Regions from separate parts of the Cellulomonas jepli genome, predicted to be linked through region 1. Evidence: predicted binding sites of a transcription regulator. Region 1 holds the regulator's gene; the other holds the start of a gene.
What was found. The regulator HspR, encoded in region 1, represses chaperone genes until heat shock. The targets are predictions, from matches to a motif close to AAGTTGAGTCNNNNNGACTCAACTT.
Positions count from the first base shown of each region.

Region 2: a site for HspR is predicted at 6,480-6,504, ahead of clpB (ATP-dependent chaperone ClpB). Genes of this name have one in related genera too.

Region 1 is NZ_JBFTER010000061.1:1,335-11,054, reverse strand. Features, by position in the region: gene AB6N24_RS14445 (epoxide hydrolase family protein) at 1-588, opposite strand, end outside; gene AB6N24_RS14440 (helix-turn-helix transcriptional regulator) at 652-1,614, shown strand; gene AB6N24_RS14435 (dihydrofolate reductase family protein) at 1,826-2,368, opposite strand; gene AB6N24_RS14430 (TetR/AcrR family transcriptional regulator) at 2,477-3,103, shown strand; gene dnaK (molecular chaperone DnaK) at 3,555-5,414, shown strand; gene grpE (nucleotide exchange factor GrpE) at 5,411-6,070, shown strand; gene AB6N24_RS14415 (DnaJ C-terminal domain-containing protein) at 6,099-7,088, shown strand; gene AB6N24_RS14410 (heat shock protein transcriptional repressor HspR) at 7,094-7,528, shown strand; gene AB6N24_RS14405 (response regulator) at 7,625-8,290, opposite strand; gene AB6N24_RS14400 (sensor histidine kinase) at 8,287-9,561, opposite strand; gene AB6N24_RS14395 (hypothetical protein) at 9,545-9,720, opposite strand, start outside.
Region 2 is NZ_JBFTER010000014.1:21,782-31,501, forward strand. Features, by position in the region: gene AB6N24_RS05345 (UDP-glucose dehydrogenase family protein) at 1-389, opposite strand, end outside; gene AB6N24_RS05350 (glycoside hydrolase family 26 protein) at 386-2,050, opposite strand; gene AB6N24_RS05355 (glycosyltransferase family 2 protein) at 2,043-3,635, opposite strand; gene AB6N24_RS05360 (alpha/beta hydrolase) at 4,065-5,153, opposite strand; gene AB6N24_RS05365 (GGDEF domain-containing protein) at 5,252-6,394, shown strand; gene clpB (ATP-dependent chaperone ClpB) at 6,607-9,246, shown strand; gene AB6N24_RS05375 (SpoIIE family protein phosphatase) at 9,396-9,720, opposite strand, start outside.

The DNA.
Region 1 (9,720 bases):
GTGCGTGCCGATGACACGCTCGGGGTGACGCGCGGCGAGGAGGCCGGTGGTGCCCGAGCCGATGTCGGTGCCGTGGGCCCCGAACCTCTCGTAGCCGAGTCGCGTCATGATCTCGGCGTAGGCCTCCACGGTCCGCGCCAGCTCCCAGCCGGTCCCCGACAGCGGGGTGGAGAACCCGAAACCGGGCGGGGACGGGATGATCACGTGGAACTGGTCGGTCAGCAGAGGGATGAGCCGCTGGTACTCGACGAACGAGCCGGGCCAGCCGTGGTTCAGGATCAGCGCGGTGGCCTGCGGGTGGGCGGAGCGTGCGTGGACGACGTGGAACGTCTGCCCGTCGACGACCGTCGTGACCTGGTCGTACGCGTTGAGCTCCGTCTCCTGCGCGCGCCAGTCGAACCCGTCGCGCCAGTACTCGGCGAGCTCCTTCAGGTAGGCCAGCGGGATGCCGCGGCTGAAGTCGGTGCGATCGACCCGCCCGGGCGTGCAGATCGGCCAGCGCGTGCGTGCGAGCCGGTGGCGCAGGTCGTCGATCTCCGCCTGGGGAATGTCGATGCGGAACGGCACGAGCGTGTGGCGGTTGTCCATGCCCCCGACGTTCCCAGGCAATGCGGCGAGCCAGCTTCCGCGATCTCGGGCATCCTGGGTCTCGTGCTGGAGACCTCGGCTCGCCTGCTCGAGCTCCTGTCGTTGCTCCAGCTCAAGCCCGACTGGACGAGCGCGGAGCTGTCCGCCCGGCTCGGTGTCAGCACGAGGACCGTGCGCGCCGACGTCGTCAGGCTGAGGTCGCTGGGCTACCCGGTGGACGCGCGCCCGGGTGTCGCGGGCGGGTACCGGCTGGCCGCCGGGACGGCGATGCCGCCGTTGCTGCTCGGTGACGACGAGGCCGTCGCCGTCGCGGTCGCGCTGGGTGTGGCGGCGACCAGGAGGACCGGGGTCGAGGAGACGTCGCTCACCGCGCTCGCGAAGCTCGAGCAGGTGCTGCCCGCGAGGCTGCGTCGGCGGGTCCAGGCGGTACGCGAGGCGACGAGCGCCGTTCCGGGCCTGGAGCCGTCACTCGACCTGTCGGTGCTCGGAGCTGTCGCTGCCGCGGTCCGCGGCCACGAACGCCTCCGGTTCGGGTACACGAAGAAGCGCGGCGGCGAAGGGTCCCGCCACGTCGAGCCGCAACGGCTGGTGAGCTGGGGGCCGCTCTGGTACCTGCTCGCCTGGGATCTCGACCGTGACGACTGGCGGGTCTTCCGCGTCGACCGGATGGCTCCTCACGCACCGACGGGTGCGCGGTTCCCGCCGCGCGCGATCTCCGAGGACGACGCCGTCGAGCTCGTCGTCGGCCGCGTCAGCACGGCGTCCTGGACGTACCGCAGCCGCGTCCTCGTGCATGCGCCCGCCGCCGAGGTCGCGGCACGGATCCCCATCCCGCTCGACATCGAGGTGGTCGACGAGTCCACGTGCCGTCTCGAGCTGGGCGCCGACGACCCGGACGGGCTCGCGCTGTGGCTCGCCCAGCTCGACGCCGACGTCGAGGTGCTCGACGGGGACGAGCTCGCGGGGGCGTTCGACCGCCTCGCGACGAGGTTCCGCCGGGCGGCCGACGGCGCCGCCACCGGCTGAACGCTCCGGCGCTGACGGTGCAGGGACGCGCCGGACGCCTGCTACGCGGCAGCGCGAGTCACGGCATAGGCGGTCGGGCGAGAGCGGCGACGCCCCTCGGCGATCGATCGGCCCCGCGGGGCCTGTGCCGCCGGAGCTCGGGACGGCTGGTGCTGGCACGTGCTCGCGCCTCGTGCCGCCCGGGTCGGCGCACCACGCGGGAGCCGCGTGGTCAGCGGAGGACTCGATAGCGAAGATGGGCTTCGCCCGAGAACCCCGACGTCTCGACGCGTTCGAGGTCGACGCGCTGCCCGAGGCCGGCGAACAAGGGGATGCCGTCACCGAGAAGCAGCGGCACGACATGGAGGTGGATCTCGTCGACGAGCCCGAGTCGCAGGCACTGCCGCGAGATGCTGCCACCCAGGAGGCTGACCCACTTGTCGCCCGCCGCCTTCTTCGCGGCCGCGACGGCGAGCGCGATGTCGTCGACCACGAAGGTGTAGGTCGTCCCGTCCTTGACGATCGGCTCGTTCTCCGAGCGTGTCATGAGATACACCGGGACCCTCAGCGTCCCCCCGTAGGGCTCTTCGCCGTCGTCGATGGTCTGGCTCTTGTTGGCACCGCCGACGACGGCGCCGATGCGGTCCGTCACCGTCGTCACGACGGCTTGGTCCTCAGCGACCGTGGGAACGTCGGACATCCAGTCGACGCCTCCCCCGACGTCGGCCATGTACCCGTCCAGAGTCACCGTCGCGTGAATGAACACGGTCGCCATCGCTTCGCTCCTGCCAGTTCCAGTGGTGAGTCGGTCGGCTCACCTCTGTCGAGAGTGGCATCACCGCCGAGGTGAGTCAAGCGACTCACCTCGTGGCAGACTGCGGCAATGACCTCCCGGCTCCCCGACTACCACCGTGAGGTCCGGGCGCGGAACCGGGAGGCGATCCTGGACGCCGCCGCCGGGCTCTTCCTCGAGGCCGGGTTCGACGGGACCTCGTTGGCGCGAGTCGCCGAGGTCGCCGGCGTCTCCAAGGCGACGCTGTTCAAGCAGTTCCCCACGAAGTCGCAGCTCTTCGAGGCGACGGTGCTCGAAGCCGCCGGGATCCCCGACGCCGAGCTCGGCGAGCTGCCCTCCGAGGACTTCCGAGCCGGGCTGGTCCAGCTCGGGCGCGCCTATGCCGACCTGCTCGCTCGCCCCCGGGTCGCGGGGCTGATGCGGACGATCATCGCGGAGCTCCCCCGCTTCCCCGAGCTGCAGGAACGCACGTTCGACTTCGGCACGCTCTCCGTGCTGAGGGCGCTCCGGCACTACCTCCGCGAGGCAGACGCGGCGGGTGTCGCCGACATCGACGATCTCGAGGTGGCGGCGACACAGTTTCTCGGACTGATCGCCTCCGCCGTGTTCTGGCCCGGGCTCGTGCACGGCTCCTGGTCCATCACCCAGGAGGAACGGCTCCGTGCGATCGATGAGGCGGCCAGGACGATCGCTGCCCGCTACGCGGCGGGCGACTGATCGACCGTTCCCCGGCGCGAGACCCGTCGGCACGCACGATCTCGAGGATGCGCGCGACGGCGACAGCCCGAACCCGAACGTGACAGGTCGGATGCGAACCCACACGCGCACGCAGCGCGGTCCTTCTTCTCCTGCCGAGGGATCTCGCGTCCTCCCGGGGCCTCAAGCGCGCCTCGCCGAGGGATCGGGGGTGGTCGCCCGGCCGCGGCCTGACGGTGCGTGCAGGGAACAACATCGCGGACTCGGAAGTTGAGTCTGACAGGCTCAATCTCATCGCCGCGGACTTGCGCACCACTCCGCCGCGGCGCAGACTTGAGCGCAGCAGGCTCAAGACGGCCCGCCGCCCACCCGCCTGCGCCATCGAGCGCAGGCAGCAGTCCGGACGGCGCCACCTGTCGCGAGCACGACACGCACGCAGCAGCAGGACCACCGAAGGAAGAGGCACACGCACATGGCACGAGCAGTCGGGATCGACCTGGGTACCACCAACTCGGTGGTCGCCGTCCTCGAGGGTGGCGAGCCCACCGTCATCGCGAACGCCGAGGGCGCCCGCACGACGCCGTCGGTGGTCGCCTTCTCCAAGACGGGTGAGGTGCTGGTCGGCGAGGTCGCCAAGCGCCAGGCCGTCACCAACGTCGACCGCACGATCTCCTCCGTCAAGCGCCACATGGGCACGGACTGGTCGGTCGGGATCGACGACAAGAAGTACTCCGCGCAGGAGATCTCCGCGCGCGTGCTCGGCAAGCTCAAGCGCGACGCCGAGGAGTACCTGGGCGAGCCGGTGACCGACGCGGTCATCACGGTCCCCGCCTACTTCAACGACGCCGAGCGCCAGGCGACCAAGGACGCCGGCCAGATCGCGGGCCTCAACGTCCTGCGCATCGTCAACGAGCCGACGGCCGCGGCCCTCGCGTACGGGCTCGACAAGGGCAAGGAGGACGAGCTCATCCTCGTCTTCGACCTCGGTGGCGGCACGTTCGACGTGTCCCTCCTCGAGGTGGGCAAGGACGACGACTTCTCCACGATCGAGGTCCGCGCGACCTCCGGTGACAACCGCCTCGGTGGCGACGACTGGGACAACCGCATCGTCGAGCACCTCATCAAGCAGGTGAAGAACTCCTCGGGCGTCGACCTGTCGAAGGACAAGATCGCGCTGCAGCGTCTGCGCGAGGCCGCCGAGCAGGCGAAGAAGGAGCTCTCCTCCGCGACGAGCACCAACATCTCGATGCAGTACCTGTCGATGAGCGAGAACGGCCCGATCCACCTCGACGAAAAGCTGACCCGCGCGCAGTTCCAGCAGATGACCGCGGACCTGCTCGAGCGGACCAAGGCGCCGTTCCAGGCCGTCATCCGCGACGCGGGCATCAAGCTCTCCGACATCGACCACGTGGTCCTCGTCGGCGGCTCGACCCGCATGCCCGCCGTGGCGGACGTGGTGCGCGAGCTCACCGGTGGCAAGGAGCCCAACAAGGGCGTCAACCCGGACGAGGTCGTCGCCGTGGGCGCCGCGCTGCAGGCCGGTGTCATCAAGGGTGAGCGCAAGGACGTCCTGCTCATCGACGTCACGCCCCTGAGCCTCGGCATCGAGACCAAGGGCGGGGTGATGACCAAGCTCATCGAGCGCAACACGGCCATCCCGACCAAGCGCAGCGAGATCTTCTCGACGGCCGACGACAACCAGCCGTCCGTGCTGATCCAGGTGTTCCAGGGCGAGCGCGAGTTCGCGCGGGACAACAAGCCGCTGGGCACGTTCGAGCTGACCGGCATCGCGCCGGCGCCGCGCGGCGTCCCGCAGATCGAGGTCACGTTCGACATCGACGCGAACGGCATCGTGCACGTGTCCGCGAAGGACCGCGGCACGAACAAGGAGCAGTCGATGACGATCACCGGCGGCTCGGCGCTGCCGAAGGACGAGATCGACCGCATGGTCAAGGAGGCCGAGGCGCACGCCGCCGAGGACAAGGCCCGCCGCGAGGAGGCCGAGACCCGCAACTCCGCCGAGCAGCTCGTCTACTCGACCGAGAAGGTGCTCGCCGACAACGCGGACAAGGTCTCCGAGGACGTCTCGACCGAGGTCAAGGCCGCGATCACGGAGCTGAAGACCGCGCTCGAGGGCACCGACCTCGACGAGGTCAAGGCCAAGCAGGCCAACCTCGCGACCGTCAGCCAGAAGATCGGCGAGGCGATCTACGCCTCGAACGCCGCCGCAGACGCCCAGGGCGCCCCGGCCGAGGGAGCGCCTGCGGGTGACGCTCCGGCGGACGAGGACGTCGTCGACGCCGAGATCGTGGACGAGGACGAGCGCAAGTGACGAACGAGAACGCACGCCACGCGGGGTCGGGCGAGCCCGACCCCGCGGAGGGCGCCCCCCGGTTCACCGACAAGCGCCGCATCGACCCGGAGACGGGCCTGCTGCGGGAGCCGACCCCGGCCGAGGAGGCCGAGGCCGCCGCTGCCGACGCAGGTTCCGACGACCCCGTCGCGCACCTCGACTTCGAGACGCCCGACACGGGCGCCGTCGCGGCGGCCGAGGCCCTCGCGGCGGAGCGGCTCGACGAGCTGCAGCGGCGCAACGCGGCCTACTACAACCTCGAGCAGCAGTACTCGGGCTACGTGAAGCGCTCGAAGGCCGAGGCCCTCGTCGCACGCGAGCAGGGTGTCGCCGACGTCGCGGAGGCCCTCATCGGGGTCCTCGACGACATCGCGCTCGCCCGGCAGCACGGCGACCTGCAGGGTCCGTTCCTGTCGATCGCCGAGAAGCTCGAGTCGACGCTCGCGCGGTTCAAGATCGAGCGGTTCGGTGCCGAGGGCGAGGTGTTCGACCCGACGGTGCACGAGGCGCTCATGCACTCGCACTCGGCGGACGTCACCGAGCCGACGGTCGGCACGGTGCTCCAGCCGGGGTACCGCATCGGCGAGCGCGTGCTGCGGCCCGTGCGCGTCGCCGTGATCGACCCGGACGCCTGAGCGTCCGCAGACGAGGAAGGGAGGCGCCGTGACCGGCCAGGACTGGCTCGAGAAGGACTTCTACGCCGTGCTCGGCGTCCCCAAGGACGCGGACGCCGCGACGATCAAGAAGGCGTACCGCAAGCTCGCGCGCAACATGCACCCGGACCACAACCCGGGTGACGCGCGCGCGGAGGCGAAGTTCAAGGAGGTCGGGGAGGCGTACGCCGTGCTCTCCGACACGGAGCAGCGCGCGCAGTACGACCAGCTGCGCGCGATGGCCGGCGGCGCCCGGTTCGCGCCGGGCGCCGGCGGCTCCGCCGGGTTCGAGGACCTGTTCGGCGGGATGTTCGGGGGCGCGACGCAGGGCCAGCGCGTCCGCTTCCAGCAGACCGGTGGCGCGCCCGGCGGCACGAACTTCGAGGACCTGCTCGGCGGGCTCTTCGGCGGCGGTGCCGGCGGCGGCGGGTTCTCGCCGTCGCGCGGGCCGCGCCAGGGCGCCGACCTCTCGGCGGTCACGACGCTGCCGTTCCGCCAGGCGGCGACCGGCTCGACGGTCTCGCTCGACGTCGAGGGTCGCGTCGTCAACGCGCGCATCCCCGCGGGCGTCAAGGACGGGCAGAAGATCCGGCTGCGCGGCAAGGGGCGGCCGGGGGAGCAGGGCGGACCGGCGGGCGACCTCGTCGTCACCGTCCGCGTGACCCCGCACCCCGTGTTCGCGCTCGAGGGCAGCAACGTCCGCGTCACCGTCCCCGTCGCGTTCGACGAGGCCGCGCTCGGCGCGCAGGTCGACGTGCCGACGCTCGACGGCAGCACCGTGCGGGTCAAGGTCCCCGAGGGCACGCCGTCGGGGCGCACCCTGCGCGTCAAGGGCAAGGGCGTCACGACGCCGTCCGGCACGGGCGACCTGCTCGTGACCGTCCAGGTCGTCGTCCCGCAGCGCCTCACGGGTGCGGCGCGGGAGGCCGTCATGGCGTTCGGCGTCGCCACGTCGGGCGAGAACCCGCGCGCCGACCTGCTGGCGCGCGCCCGGGAGTGAGGCCGATGGTCTCCGAGGACGCGCAGGTCTACGTGATCTCGGTCGCGGCCGAGCTCGCGGGCATGCACCCGCAGACGCTCCGCCAGTACGACCGGCTCGGCCTCGTCTCGCCCGGGCGCACGCGCGGTCGGGGCCGGCGGTACTCGCTGCGCGACATCGCGACGCTCCGCGAGGTGCAGCGGCTCTCGCAGGACGAGGGCGTCAACCTCGCGGGCATCAAGCGCATCCTCGAGCTCGAGCAGCAGGTGGACCGGCTCCAGAGGCAGGTCGAGTACCTGCGCGCGTTCACCGAACCGGGCCGCCGGGTGTTCACCGCCGCGCCGTCGGGTGACGTCGTCGCGGTCCGCCCGGGGCAGCGGCCGCCGGGCACGCGCACCGTGCGCGGCGAGCTCACCTCGACGCCCGGCGCCCTCGTGCTCTGGCAGCCGACGCCGCGCTGACCGGCACGACGGAGCCGTCGCGCTGACCTGGCGGCGCGACGGATCCGGCGCGCGACCTGACCGGCCCGACGGAGCCTCCGCGCCGTGCGTCGGTGCTCAGGCGGGGCGCGGGCCGCCGGGCGTCACGAGCCCCGACTCGTAGGCGAGCACGACCGCCTGGGCGCGGTCGCGCAGCCCGAGCTTGCGGTGCAGGTGCTTCACGTGGGTGCGGACCGTCTCCTCGGAGACGTAGAGCCGGCCCGCGATCTCCGCGTTCGACGCCCCGGACGCCATCGCGAGGAGCACCTCGCGCTCGCGGTCGGTCAGCGTGGCGAGCGCCGGGTGCTCGGCCCCGGGCGCCGGGGTGCGCGCGAACGCCTGGATCAGCCGGCGCGTGACCGAGGGCGACAGCAGCGCGTCCCCGGACGCGACGACCCGCACCGCGTCGATCAGGCCCTCGGGTGGCGTGCGCTTGAGCAGGAACCCCGAGGCCCCGGCACGGATCGCGTCGACGACGTACTCGTCGCGCTCGAACGTGGTGAGGATGACCACGCGGGTCGACGGCGCCGACGTGGCGAGCCGGTCCGTCACCTCGATGCCGTCCATCCGCGGCATGCGGATGTCGACGAGCGCGACGTCGGGCCGCTCACGCTCGATCGCGCGCAGGCCCGCCGGGCCGTCGGGGGACTCCGCGACGACCACGATGTCGTCGACGCTCTCCAGGATCATCCGGACGCCGCTGCGCACGAGGTGGTCGTCGTCGACCAGCGCGACCCGGATCACCGGTCGGTCCGCAGCGTGCAGCGCACGGCCCAGCCCCCGCACGGGTCGGGGCCGATCTGCGCGGCCCCCCCGAGGGCGGCGACCCGTTCGCGGATGCCGCGGACGCCGCGCCCGGTCCCGGCCCGGTCCGCGCTCGACCCGCGCGGCGGCCCGCCCGTCGCCGAGCCCACCCGCGCACCGTCGTCCTGCACGCGGACGCGCACCTCGTCGTCGCCGTACGCGACCTCGACCTCGGTCCGCGCCCCGCCGGCGTGCTTCGCGACGTTCGTGAGCGCCTCCTGGACGACGCGGTGCACGGCGACGGCGACCGGAGCCGGGAGCTCGCGCGGCCCGCCGGTCACGGTGAGGTGCACCGCCAGACCGGCGGCGACGAACCGCTCGACGAGCTCCCCGAGGTCCTCCACCCCGCGGCCCGGCCGGCGGGTCGGTGCCGTGTCGAGGAGCTCGAGCGCGCCGTCGAGCTCCGCGAGCGCCTCCCTGCCGACGCTCTCCACGACCGCGAGGGCGTCGGCGCTGGCCACGGGGTTACGATCGAGCAGCCGCCGGCTGGCCCCGGCCTGGAGCACCATGACGTTGAGGGCGTGGCCGACGATGTCGTGGACGTCCGCGGCCAGGCGCTCCCGCTCCTGCGCCACCGCGCGGGCCCGGTCCGCCTCCCGGAGTCGCTCCTGCTCGGCGAGCCGCTCGAGGGCCTCGGCGGCGGAGCGCCGGCGCTGGACCTCGGCCCGCCCCGCCACCCAGGCGAGCGCCCACGCGCCCACGAGGGCACCGGGCAGCCACGGGATGTCGGACGACGGCACGAGCGTCCAGTAGAAGATGACGCCGGCGAGGCCGGCCACGAGCGCGACGGCCGCGCGCCACCGGCCGGCGTACGCGGCGGCGGAGTACAGGCCGATCGCGTTGGGGTAGGGGTACAGGCCGGCGTCGTAGAAGCGCGCGGCGAGGAGCAGCAGCGCGGCACAGCTCACGAGGTACGACCCGAGCGGGAACCGGCGTCGGAAGGCGAGGGACCCCCCGATCGTGCCCGCGAGGACGATCGCCCCCGGCGAGCCCCCGGTCTCCGCGACCGCCTCGCCGACGAGCATCGTGCCGAGCACGACGGCGAGGGCACCGTCCCACAGGAGCACCCGCGTGCGTGGGGCCGGGCGGGCCGCCAGCGTCCGGGCGACGGCGTCCCGGAGCGTCGCCGTCCGCGCGACCGTGCCTGCGGGACGGGGTGGGCGGGGCCCGACCTCGTCGGTCTCGGTCGCGGCCTCAGAGCCGGTGCGCATGGGTTCCCTCGCGGTCGTCGTCCGCGGTCAGCCGGAGCGGAACAGGTCGGGCACCAGCATCCCGCACCGCCAGAACGAAGGGAACGACGACGGCGGTGGCGGCCAGGGCGAGCCCGACGGCCGTCGCCACCGGCAGATCCGTGAGGGCGCGTCCGGCGT
Region 2 (9,720 bases), on a different contig from region 1:
TTCGCGACGGTCGACGTGGCGGACGCGACGTAGCCGAGGTTCGCCGCGTGGCTCGTCTTCATCTGGGGCGTGCCGACGCAGATGAAGTGCACGTCGCCCCAGCGCGCGGCCTCCTCGAGGTCCGTCGAGAAGGTCAGGCGGCCGGTCGCGAGCTGCTTCTCGAGCAGCTCGGGCAGTCCGGGCTCGAAGAACGGGACCTTGCCGGCGGCGAGCGCGGCGACCTTGTTGGCGTCGGTGTCGACGCCCATGACCTCGAAGCCGAGCTCGGCCATCGAGACGGCGTGCGTCGCGCCGAGGTAGCCGGTGCCGTAGACCGAGATCTTCAGGCCGGCGGGGACGGGGGCGTCGGCCGCGACGGCGGCGACGGTGGTGGCGGTGGTCTTGCTCACGGGTTCTCCCTGGGTGCGGTGCTGACGGTGGCCGACGGGGCCGGTGACGCGCTGGGCGTCGAGACGGGTGCTGCGGGTCGTGCTGCCGCCCGGGCGGCGTCGAGCGGCGCGGAGCCCTCGACGAACCGGGCCAGCGGGTTCGTGATGCCGGCGGTGAACGCCTCGGTCGAGGCGCGGCGTGAGTCGATCCGCCAGTCGTTCGTGACGAGCTCGCCCCGGACCGTCGAGGTCACCGTGAGGTTGAACCACGCGAGGCCGATCACGTCGTCGTTCTCCGGCAGCGTGAGCGCCTCGAACAGCGAGGCGATCCACTGGGGCTTGGTGCCGCCGACCTCGGACGCCCCGATCTCGGCGAGCAGGATCGGCTTGTCCGCGATCGCGCGGAGCTGGTCGAGCGAGCGCCCGAACGTGTAGGCGAACGTCGAGTCGTTGCCCGCGCGGTACGGCGGGCGGTTGTACCCGGACAGCCCGACCCAGTCGACGTACTCGTCGCCCGGGTAGAGGCCCTCGAGCACGCCGGGCGCCTGGAGCGACGCGGGCAGGTTGTTGACGATGTTCGGCGCCCAGACCCAGACGACGAGGTCGCCGGCGCCCTCCTGCTCGAAGATGCCGTGCACGTGGCGCCACATCGCCGCGTAGTCCCCGACCCGGTTGCCGTTGATCGGCTGCCCGGTCTGGGTCCGCTCGGACCAGGGGTACCAGTCGCCGTTCATCTCGTGGTCGAGCCGGATCCCGAGCGGCAGGCCGAGCGCCGCCACGTCCCGGGCGTACTGGCGCAGGTACGCGTCGTACGCCCCGGGCACGCCGGCCCCGGGGTCACCGAGGATGACGGGCAGCGAGTACGCGGGCTGGTCGAGCTCGTCGTTCGGGGCGTCGCTCGGGTGCGACTCCCACGTGAGCAGCGGCATGAGCCCGCGGTCCCACGCCTTCGTCACGGCGTCGGCGCGGAACGGCTTGTCCCACCCGCTGAACCACCCGACCGTCGTGGGCGTGACCCCGGCCCGCGCCGCGACGTCGTCGAACGTCGCGAAGCTGAACGGCGCCTGCGCGGTGTACAGGCCGAGCTGCCGCCTCGTCGGGTTGACGAGCTCGGCCTTGCTCGGCGCCGTCGGCCGCGTGGTGACCGCTGCCGCCGGACCGGCCGGCTGCGTCGGGTTCCGCGTGTTCGCGGGCCCGGTGCCGGGCTCGCGTGCCGACTTCGTGCTCTTGCTGCTCGACGAGCCCGCGGCAGAGCCGGAGCGAGCCGAGGACCCGCCGGTGGACGACCCCGTGCCGGCGGCCGCCTTCTTCGCGGCGGCCTCCTGCTGCGCGGCCGCCGACTCCTGCTCGCCCTTGAGGCGGGCAGCCTGCTCCTTGCCGAGCGTCTCGCGCAGGCCCTGGGACTGCGCGCGGCTCTCCGCGAGGTCCTCCCGTGCCGCCGCGAGCTCCCGGGCCAGGCGACGCTCCTCCGCGGAGGGCGTCGCCGTGGCCGCGGCCGCGACGGGCCGGCCGGTGGCCGACACGTCCGGGGTGTTCCACACCGCCAGCGTGACCACGACGAGCGCGGCGACCACGGCGACGGTCAGGAACCGCCCCCGGGCGGTCAGGCGACCCATCGTGGGAGCCCACCAGGCGCGGCCGAGGGCCGCGGCGGACTCGCTGAGCGAGCGACGGTCAGACATAGAGGAGCGACTCCAGGGCGAGGATCCCGGCCGCGATGACGTAGGGGATGCCGGCCTTCGGGTTGAGGTGACGACGGCGCGAGCGCTGCGCGGGAGCGGTCGACGCGGTGCGGACGGGACGCTCGCGGACGGCCACGGCGGCACCCGGGCGGGTGTCGACGACGTCGGCCGGGGCGGTGCCGTACAGCGCGTCGAGCTCACGCATCAGCTCGTCGGACATCGGCTCGATCGGCTCGGTCGTGCCCTGCGGGGCGAGCCGGCGGGCCGTCGGTGCTGCGGCCGCGGCGGGCGCCGCGGTTCCGGTCGTCAGGTTCTCCGCGGAGTCGACCTCGCTCTCGCCACCGGCGTAGGCACCGGCACGCGTGCCCCACCCGGAGGCGTGCGCCATGCGCAGGAAGCCCAGGAGGCGGATCGGCATGAGGAAGAACGTCGAGACGATGATGAAGACGGGCAGGCGGAAGAAGTCCCCGGGGACCTCCTGCAGGTGGCGGATCTGGCGGATCGCCATCGACAGGACCGACGAGACGACCATGAGGCTGACGACCCAGGCCCAGCCCGCGGTCTGCCCGTACGTCTCGAGGATCGCCTGGTACAGGTTCACGCCGGTGCCGGTCGCGGCGCGGTAGAGCCAGCCGCCGAGCGTCCCGACGAGCAGGAACGGCAGGATGATGTCCGCGAGGAAGAACATCGCGAGGACGGGGGCGTGCCCGAGCATCCAGGGCAGCATGCGCAGGGTGTTGTACTGGCTGCCGCGCGCCCAGCGGAGCTGCTGCTTGAAGAGCTTCTTCACCTGCAGCGGTGCGTCCGTGTAGACGAGGCTCGTGTGCTGGTACACCGTGCGGTAGCCGGCCTTGAGCGTGAGGTTCGTGAGCGTCCGGTCGTCGGAGACCTCGAGGAACACGCCCATGAACTTCTGGGTCATGAAGTCGTCCATGACCTTCATCAGGATGTCGCGGCGGAACGCGATCGTGCGGCCCGGGAGGCAGCCGACCTGGCCGAGCACCGACTGCGCGGGCATCGAGTACAGCGAGCGCGAGTTCTCGAGCCAGTCCGCCCAGCGGGTGATCCAGGAGCGCTCCGGCTCGAGGATCCGCTGACGGGTGGTCACGCCGCCGACGCGCGGGTCGGCGAACGGCTTGACGAGCTCGCCGAGCGCGCCCGGCGTCCAGATCGTGTCGGAGTCGAGCAGCACGGTGATCTCGTACCGCGACATCTCGGTGCCGATCTTGACGGCGTTGCGCTTGCCGGGGATCGGGGTGTGCACCCAGCGCACGAGCGGGGCGAACTCGTCGCAGACCGCCTGCAGGTCCGGGTTCGGCTTGCCGTTGATGACGACGATGACCTCGTCGGGGTTCTGCTCCGTCACGCGGGTCAGCACGTCCCGGAAGAGGTCGAGCGGCTCGTCGACGACGGGCACGATGATGCTCGTGCGGGCGTGGTGCTCGGCGGTGAACGGGCGGTAGCGCCGCGAGAGCACCACCTTGGCGACCCAGAGGAGCCACACCAGGGCGGAGAACACCGAGAACAGGTAGATCTCGGCGTGGTCCACCCACATGTGGCGCAGCTGGAGCAGGAAGATGAACATCTAGGTCCTCAGGTCTCGGCGACGTGCGGGCACGGCGGCGCCCGCCCGCGAGGGGCGATCAGCGGTGGACGGCTCAGCCGTCGAGGAGACACGCGAGGGTGTGGGTGGGCGCGCTCGCCCCTGGCGCCGACCGGGGGGCTCCCGGACTGCGGCCAGCCCCCTGTGGCTTCGGCACTCGCCGCTCGGTCCCCCGAACGGCTGAAACCAACGGTCACCCGGGCGCAGGTGAAAAAGCAACCCTCCGGAAGGTAATTCTCAGGGGCGTGTGACGGAAGCCACTAAAGGCTTGCGAAGGTCCTCCGAGAATGTCCGATTGACACGATTCCACGAATGTCCGAAATGCACGAGCCGAGTCATTAGGGCATGTGTCCAGCAGTCATTGTTGGACGATCGTCCAGGATTCACCCGGGCGTTTCGGTAGGCGCCGTGCTAGAGCGCGCGCACCGGCCCGAGGCGCGCGTCGAGGAAGGCGAGGACCTCGGCGAGGTAGCGGCCGCGCGCCGGCTCGGGGGACAGCGCGAGGTCGTGCGCGCCGCCCGGCACCGGCACGTACGTGACGTCCGGGCCGAGGCGCGACGCGAGGCCCGCGATGTGCGCGACGTCGAGCACGCTGTCGGTCGTCAGGAGCTGCTCGTGCCAGCGGTCGTCCGGCCCGGAGGCGTCGGACGACAGCACGAGCACCGGGCACGAGACCTCGAGCCCCCGCGCGACCCGCCGGTGCGCCCGCCGCACGGTCCGCACCCAGCCCGCGCGCGCCGGGAACCCGCGGTGCGGCTTCCAGGTGAGGTCGAACTCCCACTCGCCGCCGGTCGCGGAGTGCAGCGCGGTCCCGTAGTGCTCGCCGATCTTCCCGACGACGAGCCGCGGCGCGGGGCGGCCGACGAGGTCGACCAGCCGGGTCAGCACGGTCCGCTCGAACCGCGTCCCGCGCAGGTCGAGGTACGGGCTGTTGAGCACGAGCGCGTCCGCCGGGCGGCTCGCGCGGCGCGCGTGCGCCCACAGCGACGCGATCAGCCCGCCCGTCGAGTGCCCGAGCACGACGACCTGGTCGTGCTCCTCGCGCAGCACCGTGACCGCCGCGTCGACCTCCTCCGCGTACGTCGCGAGCTCGGTCACGTAGTTGGGCTCCTGCCACGGCCGCAGCGACCGGCCGTAGCCGCGCAGGTCGAGCGCGTAGAAGTCCTCGCCGTGCGCCGCGAAGGCGTCCCCGACGTGCGCCTGGAAGAAGTAGTCGACGAACCCGTGGACGTACAGGACCGCGCGGCTCGACGTCGGTCCCGGGCCGTCGCCCACGGGGTCGACCTCCCGGTGCACGAGCGTCGCGACGGCCTCGCCCTGCGCGTCGGGGCGCAGGTGGATCGTGCGCGCGGTCCAGCCGGCGCCGAGCACGTCCGGGACGGGCTCGCCGATCGCGACCGGGGGGCGGCCTGCGGTGGGCGACCCCGACCTCGCGCGCTCGCCGGAGCCGGCGGGGACGGGCGCGTGCGTGTCGTCGGTGGTCTGCGCGTCGTCGGGCATGCGCCGATCGTCGCACGCGGGGACGTGCGTCCGGTCGCGGGTCGAGACTGCGGCGCGGCGGACCTCAGCGTCCGGCCGCCGTGGCCGATGGGGACGGCATGAGCGGGTCCGAGGCCACCGGGACCGCGGCCGGGCGACCCCCGCGCCGTGGCGTCGCCGAGCCGAGCCGCGGGCGTGGTGCGCCGGGGCCGCACCGGTCCCCGGAGCCCGGGGTGCTGCGCCTCGCGCGCACCGCCCCCGGGTGGATGCGCCGCGGCGGGCTCGCGGTGCTGGGCGGCCGGGTCCTCCTGCTGTCGGCCGGGACGATCGTCGTCCTTGCGTCGCCGTTCCTGGCTCTGACCCCGACCATGACGCGCGCGCTCGGGCTCGTCTCCGCGGGGATGCTCCTGGTCGTCGCGGCCGTGCGGCTAGTCCCGTGGGAGCGGCTGCACCCCTCCGCGGCGGTCGTCTTCCCCGCGGCGAACCTCGTCGCCGTCGGTGCGCTCGGGCTCGCGAGCGGCCGCAGCCAGATCGCGTTCGCGGGCGTCCTGACGCTCTCGTTCGTGTACGCGGGGGTGTTCCTGCCCGTGCGCGTCGGCCTGCTGCTCGTGCCGCTCGCGTGGGGGGCGTACTGCGCGATGGTCCCGCAGGTGGACGCGGTCGTCGTCGTCCGGCTCGCGATCAACGCCGCCGTGTGGGTCGCGGTGATGTACGCGCTCGCGGCGATGACGGCGTACCAGCGCGCGGTCGCCGACCAGCTCGCGACCGCGACCCGGACCGACGCGCTCACGGAGCTCGGCAACCGGCGCGGCCTGGACCAGCGCCTCGCGCGGCTGGCCCCGGACGACACCGTCGTCGTGTGCGACCTCGACCACTTCAAGGACGTCAACGACCGCGACGGGCACGCCGCGGGCGACGAGGTGCTCGGGCGCTTCGCCGCGGTGGTGCAGGGCGTGCTGGGGCCGGACGACTACGCCGCGCGCTACGGCGGCGAGGAGTTCGTGCTCGTGCTGCACCGTGCGGCGGCGGGCGACGCGACGGCGCTGCTCGGCGCCCTGCGGGACCGCTGGCTCGCGACCGGCGCCGACGTGACCTTCTCGGCGGGCGTCGCGCGCGCGGACGGGAGCCACGCGCCGCAGCAGGTGCTCGCGGCGGCGGACGTCGCGCTCTACGAGGCGAAGGCGGCGGGCCGGGACCGGTTCCGCACCGCGCCGTGCCCGGGGGCGCTGCCGTCGGTGCCGACGCAGCGCGGCGGCGACTGAGCCTGCGGCGACCCCGCGGCGACGTAGCGCCGGCCGGGGGGTGCGGGGTGCGGCCGGGCGCGCGTCCGGCGGGGGTCGCGGACCAGACTTGAGCGGAATAGGCTCAACTCTGGACGGGTTGCACCACGCAGAGTCCTGCGGGCGGGCAGCGGCCCGGCCGTACGGACTGCACCCACCCACGCAGCACCACAGCACGACCCCGGAGGCACCACGTGGACGCCAAGCTCACGACCAAGTCCCAGGAGGCCCTCGGCGACGCCATCCAGCAGGCGTCCGCCGCCGGCAACCCCCAGCTCGAGCCCGCACACCTGCTCAGCGCCCTGCTCGCGCAGCAGGGCGGCGTCGCGAACGCGCTGCTCGACGCCGTCGGCGCCGACCGCAGCGCGCTCGGCCGTTCGGTGCGCGCGACCCTCGTCGGCCTGCCCGCCGCGAGCGGCTCCGCCGTCGCCCAGCCGACCGCCTCGCGCGCGACCGCCGCCGCGATCGACGCCGCCTCCTCGGAGGCCCGGGCGCTCGGCGACGACTACGTGTCGACCGAGCACCTGCTGCTCGGCCTCGCCGCCGGCCAGTCCGGCGTGGCTGACGCGCTGCGCGCCCAGGGGGCGTCCCGCGACGCCCTGGCCGCCGCGCTACCGACCGTGCGCGGCACCGGGCGCGTCACGAGCCCCAACCCCGAGGGCACCTTCCAGGCGCTCGAGCAGTACGGCGTCGACCTCACCGCCGCCGCGCGCGATGGCAAGCTCGACCCCGTGATCGGCCGCGACTCCGAGATCCGGCGCGTCGTGCAGGTCCTGTCGCGCCGCACCAAGAACAACCCCGTGCTGATCGGCGAGCCCGGCGTCGGCAAGACCGCCGTCGTCGAGGGCCTCGCGCAGCGCATCGTCGCGGGCGACGTGCCGGAGTCCCTGCGCGGCAAGCGCCTCGTCTCGCTCGACCTGGCGGCGATGGTCGCGGGCGCCAAGTACCGCGGCGAGTTCGAGGAGCGGCTCAAGGCTGTCCTCGAGGAGATCAAGTCCTCCGAGGGCGAGGTCGTCACGTTCATCGACGAGCTGCACACCGTCGTCGGCGCCGGGGCGTCCGAGGGCAGCATGGACGCGGGCAACATGCTCAAGCCCATGCTCGCCCGCGGCGAGCTGCGGCTCGTCGGTGCGACGACGCTCGACGAGTACCGCGAGCGCATCGAGAAGGACCCGGCGCTCGAGCGGCGGTTCCAGCAGGTCTTCGTCGGCGAGCCGTCGGTCGAGGACTCGATCGCGATCCTGCGCGGCCTCAAGGAGCGCTACGAGGCGCACCACAAGGTCACGATCTCGGACGCCGCGCTCGTCGCCGCCGCGACGCTCTCCGACCGCTACATCGCCGGACGTCAGCTCCCCGACAAGGCGATCGACCTGGTCGACGAGGCCGCGAGCCGCCTGCGCATGGAGCTCGACTCCTCGCCCGTCGAGATCGACGTGCTCCAGCGCGCGGTCGACCGGCTCACGATGGAGGAGCTCACGCTCGCCAACGCCGACGACCCGGCAAGCGTCGAGCGGCTCGAGAAGATCCGCGCCGACCTCGCGGACCGCCGCGAGGAGCTCGCGTCGCTCACCGCGCGCTGGGAGAAGGAGAAGGCCGGCCACAACCTCGTCGGCGACCTCAAGGCGAGGCTCGACGAGCTGCGCAGCGCCGCGGACAAGGCCCAGCGCGAGGGCGACCTCGCGACGGCCGGCCGCCTCCTCTACGGCGAGATCCCGACCGTCGAGAAGGAGATCGCGGCGGCCGAGGAGCGCGAGCAGCAGGCCACGCTCGGCGCCGACGGCGACGGGGTCGCCGGACCGGCGCCCGCGCCGATGATCGCCGACAAGGTCGGCCCCGACGAGGTCGCCGAGGTGGTCTCGGCGTGGACGGGCATCCCCGCCGGGCGGCTGCTCGAGGGCGAGAGCGCCAAGCTCCTGCGCATGGAGGACGTGATCGGCGAGCGGCTCATCGGCCAGCGCCCCGCGGTCGCCGCCGTCTCCGACGCCGTGCGGCGCGCCCGCGCCGGGATCTCCGACCCGGACCGTCCCACGGGCTCGTTCCTGTTCCTCGGGCCCACGGGCGTCGGCAAGACCGAGCTCGCGAAGGCGCTCGCGGACTTCCTGTTCGACGACGAGCGCGCGATCGTGCGCATCGACATGTCGGAGTACTCGGAGAAGCACGCGGTCGCGCGGCTCGTCGGCGCCCCGCCCGGGTACGTCGGCTACGAGGAGGGCGGCCAGCTCACGGAGGCGGTGCGGCGCCGGCCCTACTCCGTCGTGCTGCTCGACGAGGTCGAGAAGGCGCACCCTGAGGCGTTCGACATCCTGCTCCAGGTGCTCGACGACGGCCGCCTCACCGACGGCCAGGGGCGCACGGTCGACTTCCGCAACGTCATCCTCGTGCTCACGTCGAACCTCGGCTCGCAGTTCCTCGTCGACCCGCTGCTCGACCCCGACCCCGACGCCAAGCGCGACGCGGTGATGAGCGCCGTGCGGTCCGCGTTCAAGCCGGAGTTCCTCAACCGGCTCGACGACGTCGTGCTGTTCGACCCGCTCACCATCGGCGAGATCGGGCGCATCGTGGAGATCCAGGTCGCCGCGCTGGCTGCCCGGCTCGCCGACCGCCGGCTCACGCTCGACGTGACGCCCGCGGCGCGCGAGTGGCTCGCGATCGAGGGGTTCGACCCCGCGTACGGCGCGCGGCCGCTGCGCCGGCTCGTGCAGAAGGAGATCGGGGACCGGCTCGCGCGGATGCTGCTCGGCGGCGAGGTGCACGACGGCGACACCGTCGTGGTCGACCGGGCGGGCGACGGCGGGCTCGTGCTCACGTCGGGCCGGGCGGTCCCGGTCGCCTGACGGCGGACGGCGGTCAGGGCGGGTGCGGGGGCGTCCCTCGCACCCGCCGTGCTGCGTCCGCCGGTCGCCCCGGACACGCCTCCGCGTACCTCCGCGGACACGCCTCCGCGTACCGCCGCGGACACGCCGCCGCGTGCCGCGCGCCCGGCTCAGCGCAGCAGGTCGCGGACGTCGTCGCGCCGGACCGCCACGACCGTGAGGTCGTCGAGCTGCTCGCCGGCGTCCGCGACCAGCGTGAGCACCGCCTGCGCCGCGGCGTCGGCGGAGACGGCCCCCCGCACCGCGGCCTCGACGCGCCCGAGGTCGGCCACGGTCCCGCCGATCGCGTCGAGCACCGCGTCGCTGAACATGAGCAGCACGTCGCCCGAGTCGAGGTGCGCCGTCCCGCTGTGGCGCGGCGTGCCGGGGTCGACGCCCAGCGGCAGCCCCAGCGCCGGCAGCCGCTCGCTGCCGCCGTCGGCGCGCACGACGAGC